3 regions of the Rahnella sp. NRRL B-41462 genome follow, and region 2 is predicted to be linked to each of the others. Evidence: predicted binding sites of a transcription regulator. Region 2 holds the regulator's gene; each other region holds the start of a gene.
The links. Region 2 encodes PurR, which represses purine synthesis genes. Its sites were predicted from a motif close to CANGCAAACGTTTGCNTG; they were not measured.

Region 1: the regulator PurR is predicted to act here: its motif matches at 622-639, upstream of purH (bifunctional phosphoribosylaminoimidazolecarboxamide formyltransferase/IMP cyclohydrolase).
Region 3: the regulator PurR is predicted to act here: its motif matches at 2,228-2,245, upstream of purL (phosphoribosylformylglycinamidine synthase).

Annotation. Positions count from the first base shown of each region.
Region 1 covers NZ_JYDF01000146.1:248-3,807, reverse strand. The annotation lists partial or broken rRNA gene UC14_RS24920 (16S ribosomal RNA) at 1-146, opposite strand, end outside; gene purH (bifunctional phosphoribosylaminoimidazolecarboxamide formyltransferase/IMP cyclohydrolase) at 825-2,414, shown strand; gene purD (phosphoribosylamine--glycine ligase) at 2,460-3,560, shown strand, end outside.
Region 2 covers NZ_JYDF01000005.1:63,826-75,970, forward strand. The annotation lists gene cfa (cyclopropane fatty acyl phospholipid synthase) at 1-67, opposite strand, end outside; gene punC (purine nucleoside transporter PunC) at 428-1,639, opposite strand; gene punR (DNA-binding transcriptional activator PunR) at 1,776-2,681, shown strand; gene purR (HTH-type transcriptional repressor PurR) at 2,718-3,743, opposite strand; gene UC14_RS27260 (YnhF family membrane protein) at 4,078-4,167, shown strand; gene UC14_RS01720 (C40 family peptidase) at 4,333-5,232, opposite strand; gene UC14_RS27265 (hypothetical protein) at 5,586-5,714, shown strand; gene UC14_RS01725 (Grx4 family monothiol glutaredoxin) at 5,695-6,054, shown strand; gene rnt (ribonuclease T) at 6,130-6,846, opposite strand; gene gloA (lactoylglutathione lyase) at 6,939-7,346, opposite strand; partial or broken gene UC14_RS01740 (alkene reductase) at 7,508-8,604, opposite strand; gene UC14_RS01745 (DUF1289 domain-containing protein) at 9,011-9,250, shown strand; gene UC14_RS01750 (aldo/keto reductase family oxidoreductase) at 9,380-10,276, shown strand; gene UC14_RS01755 (FUSC family protein) at 10,282-12,145, opposite strand, start outside.
Region 3 covers NZ_JYDF01000001.1:101,643-105,202, forward strand. The annotation lists gene tadA (tRNA adenosine(34) deaminase TadA) at 27-584, shown strand; gene mltF (membrane-bound lytic murein transglycosylase MltF) at 603-2,063, opposite strand; gene purL (phosphoribosylformylglycinamidine synthase) at 2,339-3,560, shown strand, end outside.

The DNA.
Region 1 (3,560 bases), on a different contig from region 2:
CCCTCCATCAGGCAGTTTCCCAGACATTACTCACCCGTCCGCCGCTCGCCGGCAAAGTAGCAAGCTACTTTCCGCTGCCGCTCGACTTGCATGTGTTAGGCCTGCCGCCAGCGTTCAATCTGAGCCATGATCAAACTCTTCAATTAAAAGTTCGATTTGCTTCAACAAGTGAAGCGGTGCTCAGAGATTACTTCGTAATAATTCAACTAAATGAATTACTGCTTGGTCACTCTAAGACTTGATATTTTTTGCCACCGAGGTGGCTGATATCGTCTTGTGAGTGCCCACACAGATTGTCTGATAAATTGTTAAAGAGCAGTGAGTTACGCGCTTTCGCTTGCTAACTCGAGGTGGCGTATATTACGCTTTCCTCATTCAGTGTCAACCGTTTATTTTATCCGGTTGCCGCTGTTTTTAATCTTTCCGACCCGGTCACTTCGTGATGTTGTTCACGTTGTTCCCTGTCGATGGAGCGGCATTATAGGGAGTTCTCAGCAGGCCGCAAGGGCTAATTTTAAGAAAAAACACCGTTTGCTGCATTACACAGCAAACCCACTGCTTATACCGTGTTTTGCACAGATTTATCCACAGAGGCGCAGGAATCTCAAATTTTGCGAGCGTCGCGCAATCGTTTTCGCTACAATTTCGCGCGTCAGTTTTCACTGCCCTTTAGGGGTAATAAATGAAAAGTCAGTCGCCGAAGGGAAGTTATCCAAGCTCAATCCCGCGTTTTCTGCAAATTGCTCTATATAAAGAGAAGAAAAACGTCATTGAATTCAGATAACGCTCTTTACTGCGACTCCAAAGCCAAGGATATAACCACCATGCAACAATCTCGTCCAATCCGCCGTGCCCTGCTCAGTGTTTCTGACAAAGCCGGTATCGTAGAATTCGCCCAGGCTCTGTCTTCGCGTGGCGTTGAATTACTTTCCACTGGCGGCACCGCCAGCCTGTTGGCGAAAGCCGGCCTGCCAGTCACTGAAGTCTCTGACTACACCGGCTTCCCGGAAATGATGGATGGACGCGTCAAAACCCTGCACCCGAAAGTTCACGGTGGCATCCTCGGTCGTCGCGGGAAAGATGATGAAATCATGGCACAACATTCCATTGCGCCAATCGACATGGTGGTCGTTAACCTTTATCCGTTCGCACAAACCGTCGCACGTCCAGATTGTTCACTGGAAGATGCGGTAGAAAACATTGATATCGGCGGCCCTACCATGGTTCGCTCGGCAGCGAAGAACCATAAAGATGTGGCGATCGTAGTAAAGAGCAGCGATTACGCTTCTATTATTGAAGAGATGGATGCCAACAACAGCTCGCTGACGCTGGCGACTCGTTTCAACCTGGCGATTAAAGCCTTTGAACACACCGCCTCTTACGACGGCATGATTGCTAACTACTTTGGCACGATGGTTCCGGCTTACCACGGTGATACTGAATCGGCTTCCGGCCAGTTCCCGCGCACACTGAATCTCAGCTATATAAAGAAACAAGATATGCGTTATGGCGAGAACAGCCATCAGAACGCTGCCTTCTATATAGAAGAGAACGTCAGCGAAGCTTCGGTTGCCACTTCTACCCAGCTGCAGGGCAAAGCACTTTCCTATAACAACATTGCGGATACCGATGCGGCTCTGGAATGTGTGAAAGAGTTTGCTGAACCGGCCTGCGTCATTGTCAAACACGCCAACCCTTGCGGCGTTGCTATCGGCGACAGCATACTGGCAGCTTATGAACGCGCCTATCAGACTGACCCGACCTCAGCTTTCGGCGGCATTATCGCCTTCAACCGTGAACTGGATGCTGAAACGGCAAAAGCGATCATCAGCCGTCAGTTTGTGGAAGTGATCATCGCACCATCGGTAAGTGCCGAGGCACTGACACTCACCGCCGCGAAACAAAACGTTCGTGTACTGACCTGCGGACAATGGGAAGGTCGCCAGAAAGCGCTCGACTTCAAACGTGTTAACGGCGGCCTGCTGGTTCAGGATCGCGATTTGGGTATGGTTGATACCGCTGATCTGCGTGTGGTATCCGAGCGCCAGCCGACAGAGCAGGAACTGACAGATGCCCTGTTCTGCTGGAAAGTCGCAAAATTCGTCAAATCCAACGCCATTGTGTATGCACGAGACAAAATGACCATCGGTATCGGCGCAGGCCAGATGAGCCGCGTTTACTCCGCTAAAATTGCCGGTATTAAAGCCGCTGACGAAGGCCTGGAAGTAGCCGGTTCCGTAATGGCTTCTGATGCCTTCTTCCCGTTCCGCGACGGTATCGACGCTGCGGCAGCGGTAGGTATTACCTGTGTTATCCAGCCAGGCGGTTCTATCCGTGACGATGAAGTGATCGCCGCGGCAAACGAACACGGCATTGCTATGCTGTTCACCGACATGCGCCACTTCCGTCATTAATTTTCTTTTAGCGGGTGCGTTGCGCCCGCTCACCGGAGTCTTCGAATGAATATTTTAATTATCGGTAACGGCGGGCGTGAACATGCACTGGCATGGAAGGCATCGCAGTCACCTTTGGCTGATAAAGTCTTTGTTGCGCCTGGCAATGCAGGTACCGCGCTGGAGCCGTTGCTGGAAAACGTGGACATCGCCGCCACTGACATCGCCGGTTTGCTGGCTTTCGCTAAAAGTCATGACATCGGCCTGACCATTGTTGGCCCTGAAGCGCCACTGGTAATTGGCGTAGTTGATGCTTTCCGCGCAGCCGGTCTGAAAATCTTTGGCCCGACGCAGGAAGCCGCGCAACTGGAAGGTTCTAAAGCCTTCACTAAGGATTTTCTGGCTCGTCATAACATCCCAAGTGCCGATTATCAGAACTTCACCGAAATCGAACCCGCCCTGACTTATCTGCGTAGCAAGGGGGCACCGATTGTCATCAAAGCCGATGGTCTGGCAGCAGGTAAAGGCGTCATTGTTGCGATGACGTTGAAAGAAGCGGAAGACGCCGTTCACGACATGCTGGCGGGAAATGCTTTCGGTGATGCAGGTCATCGCATTGTTATCGAGGAATTCCTCGATGGCGAAGAAGCCAGTTTCATCGTCATGGTCGACGGCAGCAATGTGTTACCGATGGCGACCAGTCAGGATCACAAACGCGTGGGTGACGGCGACAGCGGTCCGAACACGGGCGGCATGGGAGCCTATTCTCCGGCGCCGGTCGTAACCGATGAAATCCATCAACGCGTGATGGATCAGGTCATCTGGCCGACTGTTCGCGGTATGGCGGCGGAAAATAACACTTATACCGGTTTCCTGTATGCCGGTCTGATGATTTCAGCCGACGGCCAGCCGAAAGTGATCGAGTTCAACTGCCGTTTCGGCGATCCGGAAACTCAGCCGATCATGTTACGTCTGCGTTCTGATCTTGTGGATTTATGCCTGGCCGGTGCTGAAGGTCGTCTGGGTGATAAAACATCTGAGTGGGATCCGCGACCGTCTCTGGGTGTCGTGCTCGCAGCCGGTGGCTACCCTGCTGATTATAAAACCGGAGACGTTATTCATGGCCTGCCGCTGGAAGAAGTGCCGGATGGTAAAGTCTTCCACGCC
Region 2 (12,145 bases):
TTTCACTGGCGATCCGGTACCACTGATTGTCCTGAATGCTTTGATCTTCTATACACGATGAACTCATAGCTTCTCCATCACTTTCTCTTCTGACTTATTAACCTGCCGGGAAAAGCAAAGGCTATTTTTGCAGGTCTTTATGAGAACAGACGACTAGCGCCTCGCCCGATATTCGACACCAACAGAGGAAATTAAGAAGAACGCCTGCGCGCCGTAAGACGTGCAGGAAAATCATCCTTGAAAAAGTACAAAAAAATAAGTGTGACACTGTCCGCGCGTCTGGCTTAAGTATGTGATAAAAGTTTTGTAAAAGTGCTATTTTATTTGGTTTTGTTGAGTATAGGCTCGCTGGCAGGCATTCTCAATAGTTAATCGTGATGAATGAAAATGCCCGTTAAGTGACTGTTACATCAGGGTATTATCACTATTAATTAGCATGCCTTGTCTGAGCTTCCTGCTCTGATTTCTGTCCATTGTCTTGCGTGATTTCATGCCGCAAAGAGAGCCAGCGACCCAAAACTACCAACAATAGTGTAGACAGCATGATCGTGACTGTCGCCATGAGCGGATGCACAATAAATGCGGAAACCAGCAAGCTGGCAAGGAAGCACAACCCGAGCTGCAGCGTATTTTGCAATGCTGCCGCCTTGCCTGTATTAGCAGGAAACGGCATTAATGCATTTGCGACAACAATTGGGTAGGTTGCACCATTCACCAAAGCCATCAGACAGAAAGGGATCAGCAGGCTAATCAGCCCGGCATCCGTGAACATGGCAACACAGAACAAAGTCACCATACTGACGCCGTAACCCGCCAGTAACCATGGCAGAATTTTATTACCGTCCAGCTTGCTGATCACAACACGGCAACCAAAACCACCAAGCAGGAAAGCAATAGTCTGCGGGACATAGCTCAGCCCGATGGCACCGGGTGAATAACCCATGTCGCTCAGGATAAACGGTGAACCCGTTAACCACGCAAAGAATCCGGCTGAACAGGCGGCATAAATCATGACATTCCCGCTGTAAACAGGCGATTTCAGTAACGTCGCAAACCCTGTTTTATCAGCCTTCGCTTGTTTTGCAGGTTTATTCTCACGCAGAGTCAGCGTCGTCAGCACCAGGACGACGGCGACTGCGGTCAGCAGAGCAAAAATGGCTTCCCAGTCAAAATGATTGAGCACCCACGCACCAAGTAATGGTGCCAGTGCCGGAGAAAGAGCTACTAACGGCATAATGCTGGCGAAGGTTTTTTTTGCCACATCGGCAGAGAAACGGTCAACAACGATTGCCTGCCAGGTGACTGCGGCGGCACAAACGCCCATCGCCTGTAAGAAGCGCAGGGCCAGAAGGGCGCGTACATTCTCAACCCAGATAACGCCCAGACAACCGACCGCAAACAGTGTCAGACCAAGAAGCAATACCGGTTTACGGCCGATCCTGTCTGACAACGGCCCCCATAACAACTGACCGAGAGCAAATCCGCCGAGAAAAATGCTCAGACTTGCGCTGATCATTCCGGGGCTGGTCATCAGACTGGTTTGCATGGCGCTGAACGCAGGCAGATACATATCAGTGGCTAAAAAGCCCAGCATGCTCAGTCCCGCAAGATAGAGCATAAATCCAAAGGAGGGTTTCATTATCGTCTCGTTAATTTATTTATTGCAGATGATGTGATGCAGATTACATACCGGAGGCGGAGTTTAACGCTTTGATAACAGGCTTGTGAAACGCTAATATTTGCACTCTGCTATCAAAAATATTGAAGGCTGAATTATGTGGTCAGAATACGCCCTTGAAGTGGTAGATGCCGTGGCAAGAACAGGTAGTTTTAGTGCGGCAGCGCAAGATTTGCACCGTGTGCCTTCTGCTATCAGCTATACCGTCCGTCAGCTTGAGCAGTGGCTGGCCGTGCCGTTGTTTGAACGTCGCCATCGTGACGTGGTACTGACGCCTGCGGGAAAGGTTTTTGTCGATGAAGCGCGGATTCTGACAAAAAAAATGATAGCCACGCGCCGGCAGTGTCAGCAGGTGGCGAACGGCTGGCGCGGCGAATTACGTGTGGCGGTTGACCGGATTGTAAAACCCGCACGGACACGGCGTCTGGTGCTCGATTTCTACCGCCATTTTGCGGACACCGAACTCATTATTCACTCAGAAGTGTTTAATGGTGTCTGGGATGCGCTGGTTGACGGGCGGGCAGACGTGGCGATCGGTGCTACACGCGCGATACCGGTTGGCGGGGGCTTCAGTTTTCGTGACATGGGATTTATGGACTGGCATTGCGTCGTCAGCCCGCAACATCCGCTGGCTCAGTTATCCGGCGCGCTGAATGATGATGAGTTGCGGCCTTATCCTGCACTCTGTCTGGAAGACACCTCCCGGACATTGCCTAAGCGGGATACATGGACGCTTGATAACCAGCGGCGGCTGGTCGTGCCAGACTGGACCTGTGCGCTGGAATGCCTGACCGAAGGCTTATGCGTGGGTATGATGCCGGTTCATCGCGTCACGCCGTGGATAGAACAGAAAAAGTTGCAGGTGCTGACGCTGGAAAATACGTTTCCCGACAGCCCGTGTTGCCTGACGTGGGATCAAAGCAATCCGTCACCCTCGCTGGCCTGGTTGCTGGAATATATGGGCGATACAGAAACCATGAATCAGGAATGGCTGCGTGATTAGAAAAAAACGCCTGCATCTGCAGGCGTTCGATATCTGTTAACGGCGGTAATCGCGGTACGGACCATCGGCTACGGAACGGCGTTCGACCAGTTTCGGATGCACCTCAATGGTCTGAGACTCTTCACGCTTACTGACAATTCTGTCCAGCAACATGGTAAAGGCCATTTCACCCAGACGTTCTTTCGGCTGATGCACGGTTGTCAGCGCGGGGGAGAAGTAACGGGCGTTACGCACATTGTCGTAACCGATCACGGAAATATCCTGAGGAACGCGCAGGCCCAGTTCGTCTGCGGCACAGATTGCGCCCATTGCCATCACATCGCCGCCACAAAATACGGCAGTCGGGCGGTGCTTCTGCATCAGAATTTTATGCATCGCCTGATAGCCCGATTCCGGCTCGAAATCGCCCTGAACCACCCATTCGTCACGCAGCGGAATATTGGCTTCAGTCAGTGCTTTCACAAAACCCTGGAAGCGGCCACCGCCGGTATTACGTGCCAGTTGGCCCGGGATCACCCCAATATCACGATGACCGCGTTCAATCAGATAACGCCCGGCCATGTAACCCCCTTCGAAAGCATTATCAATAATGCTGTCGGTGAAGTTCTTACGCGCTTCGCCCCAGTCCATGACCACCATTGGGATCGAACGGTGCTCCTCGAGCATATTGAGCAACTCATCAGGATATTCCGCGCACATCACCAGCAAGCCATCGACGCGTTTTTGCGCCAGCATTTGCAGGTAGGCTTGTTGTTTTTCCAGATTATTATGCGAGTTACACAAAATCAGCGTATAGCCTTTGGAGAAGCAGCTGTTTTCTACGGCTTCAATCACTTCGGCAAAATAGGGCGCTTCGCTGGAGGTGGCAAGCAGACCGATCGTTTTGGTGTTATTGACCTTCAGACTGCGGGCTACAGCACTCGGCGAGTAATGTAACTCTTTGATTGCAAGGAGAACCGCTTCTTTGGTTTCTTCGGCGACGAAACGTGTTTTATTGATGACGTGCGACACGGTTGTAGTGGAAACGCCAGCGCGCTTTGCGACATCTTTAATCGTTGCCATGTAAACAATGACTCCTGAACTCACGTGTTTCAGCACGTTAGCATTATGTTAATCGTTTGCTTGCGTGGATCTCACTGCTGGCTTCTAAAAGGGCAGTGAAATCGTTGGGTGGATTCTTCAGAATGAGGCGTGAAATGCTCTCGGGTGAAATCAACCGGCACACAGGCGTGTTAACCGACAATTTTCTCTTATAATGCAGGAAAGTGGAAGTAAAATTCTCAGGGATACATTGTCATTCAGCACAAGATTTTAAATGTTAATTATGCGAAAATGCGTTGGCACACAATTAGTGTGGCTTAAAAAATGCCACAATTTGATCCGAAAGGGGGGTTTGATGGACAGCAACCTGAAATTATCGTTGATCACCACGGTATGCGCTTTGCTTATGATTATCGCTTTCAGCTTCACTGCGGTGATGAACTGATTCAGTAAGTGAACCGCTATAAAAAAGGGCGATTCCTGTTACAGGAATCGCCCTTTTCAATTTTACGCAGTGGCCGTTACCGCCGATACTCTTCCCTGCAGAAACTCTTCGTTAAATGCTATTCAATGGCTGATTAGCGAAACTTCAGACTTAACGAATTGTTTATTATCGGATCGTTTTCGGCGTCATTACCCGGCGTGCACCCACATAATGATCTTGCCAGTAATCGTCGCCGAGAGAGGTGATTTTAATGTCTTCGCCCGTTCTTGGAGACTGAATAAACTTGCCGTTCCCCACGTAAACACCAACATGGTCTGCAGCGCCGCGGTTATTGATTCTGAAGAACACCAGATCACCGCTTTCAAGTTCGCCGCGTTTGACCGGAGCCGCATCGCGCAGGTGATACATTTCATTCGCTGTGCGTGGCATTTTAATACGGATCAAATCTTTGTAGGCGTAATAGACTAAGCCGCTGCAATCAAAACCGGTATTCGGCGAGGTTCCGCCCCAGCGATATGGTTTTCCTACCTGATGCATCAGTTTGGTCATCGCCGTTTGCTGGGCATGCTGATAGCGTTTTTTATGCGTTGCACTTAGCGTAATCGGTTTGCTGTCTTCTTCGGGCTTTTTACCTTTACGGTGCCGGCCATACGCTTCTTTTTTACTGACCCTTTCCGTGCTGTTTTTCGCGAGTGAACGGGTTTTGGCGTGTTTCTCTGTTTTGCTTTCGGCCCGCGTGGTCTTCAGTGTCTTTTCTTTTTTACTTTCGGCCCGGGTCGTTTTGACACTTTTCTCCGTCGTGGTCTTTCGTTTAGCCAGTTCGGTACTTTTAACTTTCTTCTTCGAATTCTTGTCCTGAATTTTTTGTTCTGTCACTGGCGCGATTTTAGTTTTTTTACTGGTTTTCGCGGCCACCGTTTTTCGCTTTCGCCGTTCTTCAGGTGCAGCCTGATTAACATGGCTTTTACGCTGATCGGCAGAAACACGTGTCTGCGGCGATGCATGTGCCATATTCAGAAATAGCTGGGTAAAGAGCAGCACAAAAAGCGTGAACAGTAAGCGCATAGCTTCGTTACCATGAGTGGTAGGTTAAACATCAGGGATGTCAGAGTATTGCCTAAAAGAACCTGACAAAAAAGCACGAATTGACTCGATTCTAGATCATATTGTGAGAAAAAGTTAATGGCTTTTTTTATGTCGAAATAACCGCCATTTTTAGTCAAAAAAATAACCACTTTTCATGGTGTTAATATTTGAGTTAAAGAATGGAATTTTGCAAATCTGGCGTTATCGGTGAACGCCAAAAATGTTATTCTCAATGAATGTTTAAAGATGTGAGCCTGAGCGCACACATTAAAGATTGTTAAACAAAATGCCAGTATTGAGAAAGACCCCACAAAAAATGGCGTTTTTATCTGATGGCTGCCATCGTTACAATAGAAGGTATTGTGATTGCGCACCGTCTCTTTATGCTGCGCGTGAAGAGTAATGATCGTGACAGCCTGTACCGGCTTGAGGAAGCAAGAAATGACCACTCCAACAATTGAAAAAATTCAGAAGCAAGTTTCTGAAAACCCGATTCTGCTGTACATGAAAGGTTCGCCGAAACTGCCAAGCTGCGGTTTCTCCGCTCAGGCTGTTCAGGCGCTTTCAGCCTGTGGCGAGCGTTTCGCTTACGTGGATATCCTGCAGAACCCGGACATCCGTGCTGAGATGCCAAAATTTGCTAACTGGCCAACGTTCCCGCAACTGTGGGTTGACGGTGAACTGGTTGGCGGCTGCGACATCGTGGTTGAGATGTTCCAGCGCGGCGAACTGCAGCAGTTGATCAAAGAAACCGCTGAGAAATACAAATCTTCTGAAGAGAGTAATACGACAGAAGACTAACGGTTTTTCGGCCGGAAAGTAAAAAGAGCGACATGATGTCGCTCTTTTTTTGTCTTCAGTTCGGTGCAAAAGTTGTTATTGCTGATTTTCTTCCGATGCTGTTTCGTCTTCGACTTCTTCGTCTGAAAGCGCCAGAGGCCAGCCGCCTAAGCGTTTCCAGCGGTTGACCAGCTCGCAGAACAACTCGGCTGTGCGCTCGGTGTCATACAACGCAGAATGTGCCTGGCTGCTGTCAAAGACGATGCCCGCGCTGATACAGGCTTTTGCCAGCACCGTTTGCCCAAGCACCAGCCCGCTTAATGCGGCGGTATCAAACGTGGCAAAAGGGTGGAACGGATTACGTTTCAGTCCGGCACGTTCAGCCGCTGCCATCAGGAAGCTGTGATCAAAATTGGCGTTGTGCGCCACGATGATCGCGCGGTTACAGTTTTGCTCTTTCATCCCTTTACGGATGACTTTGAAAATCTCGTGCAGGGCTTCATATTCACTGACTGCACCGCGTAACGGATTGGTCGGATCGATACCGTTAAACGCCAGGGCTTCCGGCACCAGTATCGCGCCTTCAAAGGGCTCGACGTGGAAATGCACGGTCTCATCGCTTTGCAGCCAGCCGTCCTCATCCATCTTCAGGGTGATGGCTGCAATTTCCAGCAGCGCATCGGTTTTGGCATTAAATCCGGCGGTTTCTACGTCGATAACCACGGGATAAAAACCACGAAAACGGCCTCTCAGGGCGTTAATGTCACTATTCTCGGCCATTAGTTTCTTATCTTCATCGAATTCAGCACGCATTATGGCAAATTTTGCCGCCACTTGCAGGGTTGTGGCAAAAATGGGTCAATAAAAAAGGGCGCGATTGCGCCCCTGTCAGTGTTCGGGGAAGATTAATTCCCCAGCCCCTGACCTGCGTGTTTGGATTCGATCAGCTCGATTTTATAGCCGTCCGGATCTTCTACAAACGCGATAATGGTAGATCCGCCTTTGACCGGGCCGGCTTCACGGGTCACTTTCCCGCCTGCATTACGGATGTCATCACAGGTTTGCGCGACGTTATCAACGCCCAATGCGATATGACCGTAAGCCGTGCCGATGTCATAGCTGTCGACGCCCCAGTTATAGGTCAGTTCGATCACTGCACCTTCACTTTCTTCGGTATAACCGACGAAAGCCAGAGAGTATTTATATTCAGTGTTTTCGCTGGTACGCAGCAAACGCATACCTAAAACATCGGTATAGAAGCTGATAGCACGTTGCAGATCGCCAACGCGAAGCATGGTGTGGAGTAAACGCATAGGTTCCTCTTTATTTGCAGGATGAGAGTTAACGGGTCAAGCCTAACTGATAGCCGCCGTTTTGTCTGTATTACGGCGACGGCTTGTTGAATGACTGACCAAAAAAAACAGCAGAAGGAGGGCCTCTTCTGCTGCAAGAAGTGAATCACTCTTTTTAATTATTACAGTGTCGGATAATCGGTATAGCCTTGCGCACCGCCGCCGTAGAAAGTTTCCGGTTTGGGTTCGTTGAGAGGCGCATGAGATTTCAGGCGCTCAACCAGATCAGGGTTCGCGATATAGCTGCGGCCAAATGCCACGGCATCGATATAACCTTTTTCGATCAGTTCTTCGCCTTTTTCTGCGGTGTAAGCACCAGCCCCCACAATCACACCCTGATAATGCGCACGGATCACCGCCCGGAATTCTGTGGAGTAAGGTTTGCCGCCAGCCCAGTCCGGTTCGGAGATATGCAGGTAAGCGAGTTTGCGCTTGTTCAGTTCATCGAGCAGGTAGATAGCCGCCTGTTCCTGATCTTCGCCGTTATCCAGCCCGTTGAAGGGACCCATCGGCGAAATGCGGATGCCCACACGTTCAGCGCCAATAGCCCCGATGGCAGCATCAACCACTTCCAGCGTCAGACGGGTACGGTTTTCAATGCTGCCGCCGTATTCATCTTCACGCAGGTTGGACGCCGGAGACATAAACTGATGCAGCAGATAGCCGTGCGCGGCATGCAGTTCGATGTAATCGAAACCAGCTTCGGCGGAGCAGGCGGCAGCATGACGGAAATCATTCACGATCCCCGGAATTTCGCTGAGCGCTAAGCGCGCGGTGTCGGGCAATCGACACGAATGGCGTGACCTTGCTCATCACGCAAGCTGGTCCGCGTGTTCGGGTTGACGGCCGAAGGCGCGACCGGTGTCTGGTTGTCAGGCTGAACGCTGTTATGCGAGATACGTCCGGTGTGCCACAGCTGAACCGCAATGCGCCCGTCTTTCTGATGTACGCCGTCCACGATTTTTTTCCATGCAGCGACTTGTTCCGGCGTATGCAGGCCAGGTGCGCCGGCATACCCTTTCGCCTGGAATGAAACCTGAGTGGCTTCAGTAATGATCAGGCCAGAACTGTGGCGCTGTGCGTAATATTCGCCCATGAGCGGTGTAGGGATGTCACCCGGTTCGATGCTGCGCAGACGGGTAAGCGGTGCCATAAAGACACGGTTAGACAACGTGTTTTTACCGACAACAATGGGGGTGAAAAGCTTGGTCATTTCAATAACTCCGACGTTAATGGACTGATCGGTAAGACGTTCATGGATAACTTTCACGTCAAACGACCCTTTCTTAATGCCACCTTTCTATCGCATCTGACCTGTTTGTGACTACGCGCACGGTGCTTTTTCACCAAACGCATCCTGATTTCAGGTTTGCATCCATACTTTAAGGGCAAAAAAGATTGAAAAAGAGCCGGCGGGTGCCGGCTGAGGTGAGGGCAAACCTCTGTTTTCTTGGTGAGGGCTTGCGAAACAGTAGGGCCATTTTCCGACAGGTGAAAACGGCTAAACGGACGGTAGCAGATCTGTGTTGCAGATATTTGAAGAATGAAACACAAGACGTAAATTACCTTGCGGGATAGCAGGAAAGCGTCTTGAATAAATGTTCACCATGATTTGCGGAGGGTGTGTGGCTCAGCAGCTCGAATTTTTTGACATCCCCAGTCCATGCCGTGGCATTTGTCAGGCTGATGAACGCGGTTATTGCCGTGGCTGCCTGCGCAGCCGCGAGGAGCGTTTCGGCTGGATAAAAATGACTGACACAGAAAAACGCCATGTGCTGCGGTTATGTCAGCAACGCCTGCTGCGCCAGCAACGTGCAGGAAAACAGCCGGACGAACCCTTGCCGCAGCAACCGGAGTTGTTCTGATTTCACCTGTCGTTTACCGCCATCGTGACGGCGGTCCGCTTCCTGACAATTCTTGCTCGTCGCATCAATACAGCACCACGGGCGTTGTGTATTCTGTGGGTCGAAAATCGAAAATATAAGGGATTCACAATGGAAGCACACACCCCGATTTCTCCGCAAGGGCCGGTATTTTCAACGCTGATTTGTGGTTACTGGCGGCTGATGGAATGGAACATGACGCCGCAACAGGTTCTGGCGTTCATGGAACAGCACATTGAAATGGGCATTACGACAGTCGATCATGCAGATATTTATGGCGGCTATCAGTGTGAAGCGGCATTTGGTGAGGCGTTGCGTCTTAACCCCTCTTTGCGCGAAAAAATGCAACTGGTCAGTAAATGCGGCATCGCCACCACGGCAGATCCCGACAACAAAATCGGTCATTACATTACGGATACGCAGTACATTGTGGATCGTGCGGAGCAATCACTGCGCAATCTGCGTACCGATTATCTGGATTTATTGCTGATCCACCGCCCGGATCCGCTGATGGATGCCGATGAAGTCGCTGAGGCGTTCACGCGGTTGCATAAAAGCGGCAAAGTAAAACATTTCGGTGTGTCCAACTTCACCCCGGCACAGTTCAGCTTGTTGCAATCGCGTCTGCCGTTTTCGCTGGTGACCAATCAGCTAGAAATTTCCCCCATTCATCAGCCCGCCATTCTTGACGGCACGTTGGATCTTTGCCAGCAACTGCGTATCAAACCGATGGCGTGGTCCTGTCTGGGGGGCGGTCGTCTGTTCAGCGATACAGAATTCCAGCCGCTGCGTGATGAACTTCAGACTGTGGCGAATGAAATTGGCGCAGACACTATTGAACAGGTGGTCTACGCCTGGGTCATGCGGCTGCCGTCTCAGCCGTTGCCGATTATCGGCTCGGGCAAAATCGGGCGCGTGCAGTCAGCGCTGAAGTCATTGTCTCTGGAAATGACCCGTCAGCAATGGTTCCGCATTCGTAAAGCCGCATTAGGATTTGATGTACCTTAATGTTTTCACGCGGGTTTTGTGGCGCTGACAGCGGGATCCGCCGGGCCATCTTCTGTTGAGATGGCCTGCTGCAATTGTGACAGCGAGCAGTATAAACGCCAGATCACGCCTGCCAGTTCACGCGCTGCAGGTTCCGGATGGTGAGCCAGTGAATTGCTCATCCGCATTAACTCAATCAACGTGGCGTCCAGATTTTCATGGCTGACGCCGCGCTCCGTCATTACCCCTTTCAGACAATGAATACACACGTCCCGCACCGCAGACAGCGGATCCGAGCGGGTTTCCCATTCGCGTAACTGCCAGACAATATGGCTGCAATTAAGCAGCACCACACCCCAGCGCAATAACCAGGTTCGTGAGAGGTGATCTTTACTTTGATTGAGCTGATTCATCCGGTGATAAATCAGGGATTCAAACTGGAAATGGCTCAGCGAGGGGTTACGGCTAAGCTGATCCATAAAATCACGACGCAGGGCGCGGATAATGCGACGGCTTTTGCGCTTATCAGAGCTGGGCCTTAACACCTGAAAGGCAATCCCGGCCAACATCACACCGGCAATTTTCGCTACGCCGTCATTCATAAAAGACTGATAGTCGTAATCCGGCGGATTCGTGACGGCTAAAAAAGATCCCATAAACACAATCATTTGCCCCCATAAACCGGCGTAACGTTTGTATTGTAGTTTCATCATCTGCATCGTCACTAACATCGGCAGGAAGAAAGCGCAGAACACCCAGAAATTGTCGATTTGGACCATCAGCCCGAATTTCAGCAGGAAACAGCCGATAAACAGTAACCCCAATGATTTTATTAACAGCGTGATACTGCTGATCGGCGAGGCCGTGGAAGAATAAAGCACGCAACTGACAGCCGTCAGCGCCACCGCACCGGCACCTGAATCCCACTGTGTCGTCATCCAGAAGGCGCAACCGATCACAATACACAAAAATGTCCGCAGCCCGTTGTACGCGGCCTCAAGGGTATCGGTGTGCTGGGCAAGATGGCTGATTTTCGGTGGCTGGAGAGTGTCGGCTTTGGCTGCGTTGGCATTTTCCACCCGCTGCAACCAACGTTCACTGCGAAGATATAGCCAGCAAAAATCGCGTAAACGGTGCCAGAAAGCCTGATGGCGGAAATCAGACGTATCCTGTGGCTGAATATGCAGCAGAATTCTGGACAGCTTGAATTTATCCGTGTCCGGCTTACGCAGTTCATCAAGCAAAACGACCAGTACCTCTTGTAAGTTTTCCGGGGGATTGGGCCAGTTCAGCAGCATCCGGCGCAGGCTGGAAATGTAGCTGGTCATGCGTAATTGCTGATGCAGTAAATAATTAACGACATTATTTTGGCGACGCAGGCGGTAATGGCTCCAGAATGCCTGGATACGCAGAAGATTCATGGTCAGGATCTGGCCGATCAATCCTTCGTGCGACGTTCTGATCTGATCTGAAATTTCCGTACGCCACAACAATTGCGCATGTTCCAGCAACCGGGTATGCATTTTGCGCAGCGAGGTGAGCAGGGCATCACTGTCGGACGTACTGGGCAGCACCATCATCATAAAACCACCGCACAAAATACCGGTGATGACTTCGCCGACACGCGCCTGTGCGATATCAAAAATCTGTGTCGCATCGGTGACGTCTACGGTGGAGAACGCAATGATTGCCGCCGTGTAACCTGCCAGGGCAAACGCATAAGAGACGTTGTTCTGATAATGGTTGGAGACGTAGGTACAAATCCCCAGCCATGCGGCAATGGCAAAAGTGAAGAGCCAGGGCTCATTCAGACAATGTCCGGCAATAAACACCGCGCCCACGGCACCCAGCAGGCTGCCCATAATTCGCCCGATACTTTTACTGATAACG
Region 3 (3,560 bases), on a different contig from region 2:
TCAGATAAAATGTCTGCCGGTAAAAAATGATTGAGGTTGAAGTGGCAGACGCAGAGTTGGCAGTAATAAATGATGATGAACACTGGATGCGACATGCTATGAATCTGGCGCTGAAAGCGCAGGATGAGGGTGAAGTGCCTGTGGGGGCGGTACTGGTTTTAGACAATCAGGTGATTGGTGAAGGCTGGAACCGGTCTATCGGCCATCATGATCCGACAGCGCATGCCGAAATCATGGCATTACGTCAGGGCGGCAACGCCGTGCAAAATTATCGTCTGCTCAATGCCACATTGTACGTTACGCTGGAACCTTGTGTTATGTGCGCGGGGGCGATGATCCACAGCCGGATCCGTCGCGTGGTGTATGGTGCCGCTGATGCCAAAACCGGCGCAGCGGGCTCTTTGCTCGATGTATTGCGCCATCCGGGCATGAATCATCAGGTGGAGATTACGGCGGGTGTGCTGGCAGAAGCGTGTTCGGAACAACTGAGTGCATTTTTTCGTTTTCGCCGCAGCCAGAAAAAAGCGCTGCGACTGGCAGAGCGTGCCGCGCAGGCCGGTGATGCGGCAGATGATCAGGCCTGAGAAACAGGCCTGCCAGTCTTACGGTGCCAGCGCTTCCTGCGCATTCACCACCGGATATCCCTGACCTAACTGAGCCTGCAAGGCCGCTTTCTGTGCCTGCTGTTTTTCCTTTTCCATCAGATATCCCACCAGACTCAGCTGATAACGACGGATATTCTCCACATAGTTATATGCCTGTGTACCGCGTGCATAACCGTAAGTCGTCCGGCTAAAGAAGCGTTTCTGATTCAGCATCGGCAGACGCTGTTTCACATCTGCCCAGCTGTCCGGATTGGCTTTCTGTTGCGCCGTCAGTTTGCGGGCATCCAGCATATGGCCGTAACCCATGTTATAGGCTGCCAGCGCAAACCAGATCCGTTCATCCTGCGGAACAGATTCCGGCATTTTATCCATCAGATGCGACAGATACTGGGCACCGCCACGAATGCTTTGTTCGGCATCAGTCCGGTCGTCGACATTCAATCCGCCAGCGGTAGCGCGGGTCAGCATCATCACACCCCGTACACCGGTCGGGGATTTTGCCTGCGGATCCCAGTGGGACTCCTGATAGGCGATAGCCGCCAGTAAACGCCAGTCAATATTCCCGGCATACTTTTCGAACAGCGGCTGTAAATCCGGCAGCGTACTGTCGATGGCATTGAGGAAAGTCCGGGTATCAACGTAATCAAAATCGCCCACGTGCCCGAGATATTTCTCTTCCAGCTTTTCCAGGGTGCCGTCTTCTGAAATCTGGCTGAAAAAGTCCAGCATGGCGGCAGAAAGGCTATCGTCATCAGGTTGTTTGCGGTAGTACCAGGTCACAGGTTCGTCGTCAGTCGCATCAAAAGCCACCGCAAGACGCGGATAAACACGCTGCATCAGGGCGATGGTCACCGAATCGCCCAGCGTATAATCAAGTTTACCGTTCTCGACTTGCTGCAACAGATCGCGTGGTGACATCTTATCGGTCGTGGTCCATGCGAGGTCGGGATACTTTTTGCTGGCGGCTTCCAGTGTGGCGATATGCGCGCTGCCAGCAGACACCACCAGCGAGCCTTTGATGTCTGCGAAGCTTTTCGGGCGCACTGATCCCTGCCGGTAAACCAGTTGCTGGGAAACGGAATAGTATTCCGGGCCAGCACGGTAGTTTTTCAGCCGCTCATTGTTGTACACCAGACCGGAAGCCAGCATGTCAGTATTATCATGATCCAGATCGTCGAACATGCTCTCAATGGTGGTGTGCTGTGTCACGACCAGCTGCACGCCCAGATAATCTGCAAAGCGTTTAGCCAGTTCGTAATCGAAACCGAGATTGCCTTCCGGGGAGTTCATAAAAGTCAGTGGAGAATTGAGCGTGCTTACGCGCAATTCTCCACGGGATTTTATTTGATCCAGTTGGTCGCCTTCACCTCTGTGCCACGGGACTGCCGGCCATAAAGCCAGCGCCAGTAACAGGGCGGCGATCCCCATCAGAACATAATTAATTTTTAGTCGCGTCAAATAGTTATCTCGCTGCGGCGCTCTTGTTTTTTTACGCTATGCTGTGCAGTTAGTATGGCTATATCCCCAGTGCTGACGCATTTTGCTCAACAAAACGGCAGTCTGCAACTTTATTCATGATATCCGTAAAATATGTGGGGCTATAAATGAATATCAAGTTTCCCTGCGCAAACGGTTTCGTCGGGCGTCAGCTTTCTTTATAATAGCCCGCGTTTTCCCCCTGTTGCGCCCAAAGAAGCACTGTGGTCAGTGTCTTCGAAGACGAGAGATCTGTGATTATGGAAATACTGCGTGGTTCGCCCGCTTTGTCGGCTTTTCGCATTAACAAATTGTTGTCCCGTTGTCAGGAAGCCCGTCTTCCGGTCAGCGATATCTACGCCGAATATGTACATTTTGCCGATGTCAGCGCGCCGCTGAGTTCGGACGAACAAACCAAGTTACAACGCCTCCTGAAATACGGTCCTTCTCTCGCTGAACACGCTCCTTCTGGTCGTTTACTGCTGGTTACCCCGCGCCCTGGCACCATTTCTCCGTGGTCTTCCAAAGCTACCGATATTGCACACAATTGCGGCTTGTCGCAGGTTGTGCGTCTGGAACGCGGTCTGGCATTTTATGTACAGGCGCCGCAACTGACCGAACCACAGTGGAATGAACTGGGCGCATTACTGCATGACCGCATGATGGAAACTGTCTTTGGTCATCTGGAAGACGCCAGCGCGCTGTTTGCGCAGCATCAGCCGGCTCCGGTGCAGCATGTGGATATCCTGGGCGTTGGCCGTGGCGCTCTGGAAGCCGCCAACACCAAATTAGGTCTGGCACTGGCTCAGGACGAAATTGATTATCTGATGGATGCCTTTACGTCGTTGGGGCGCAACCCGACGGACATCGAACTGTATATGTTCGCACAGGCAAACTCAGAACACTGCCGTCACAAAATCTTCAACGCAGACTGGATTATCGACGGCGAAACGCAGCCGAAATCCCTGTTTAAGATGATCAAGAACACGTTCGAACACACTCCCGATCACGTGCTGTCCGCGTATAAAGATAACGCCGCCGTGATGGAAGGTTCGCAGGTCGGTCGCTTCTACGCCGATGCGAAAGACGGTCTGTACGATTTCCATCAGGAGCAGGCGCATATCCTGATGAAGGTCGAAACCCATAACCACCCGACGGCGATCTCTCCGTGGCCGGGTGCGGCCACAGGTTCCGGCGGTGAAATCCGTGACGAAGGTGCAACCGGTCGCGGCGCGAAACCGAAAGCCGGTCTGGTCGGTTTCTCCGTGTCAAACCTGCGTATTCCTGGTTTCGAACAGCCGTGGGAAGAAGATTTCGGTAAGCCGGATCGTATCGTTACCGCGCTGGATATCATGACCGATGGCCCGCTGGGCGGCGCAGCATTTAACAACGAATTCGGTCGTCCGGCGTTGCTGGGCTACTTCCGTACTTACGAAGAAAACGTCAATAGTCACAACGGCCCTGAACTGCGCGGTTACC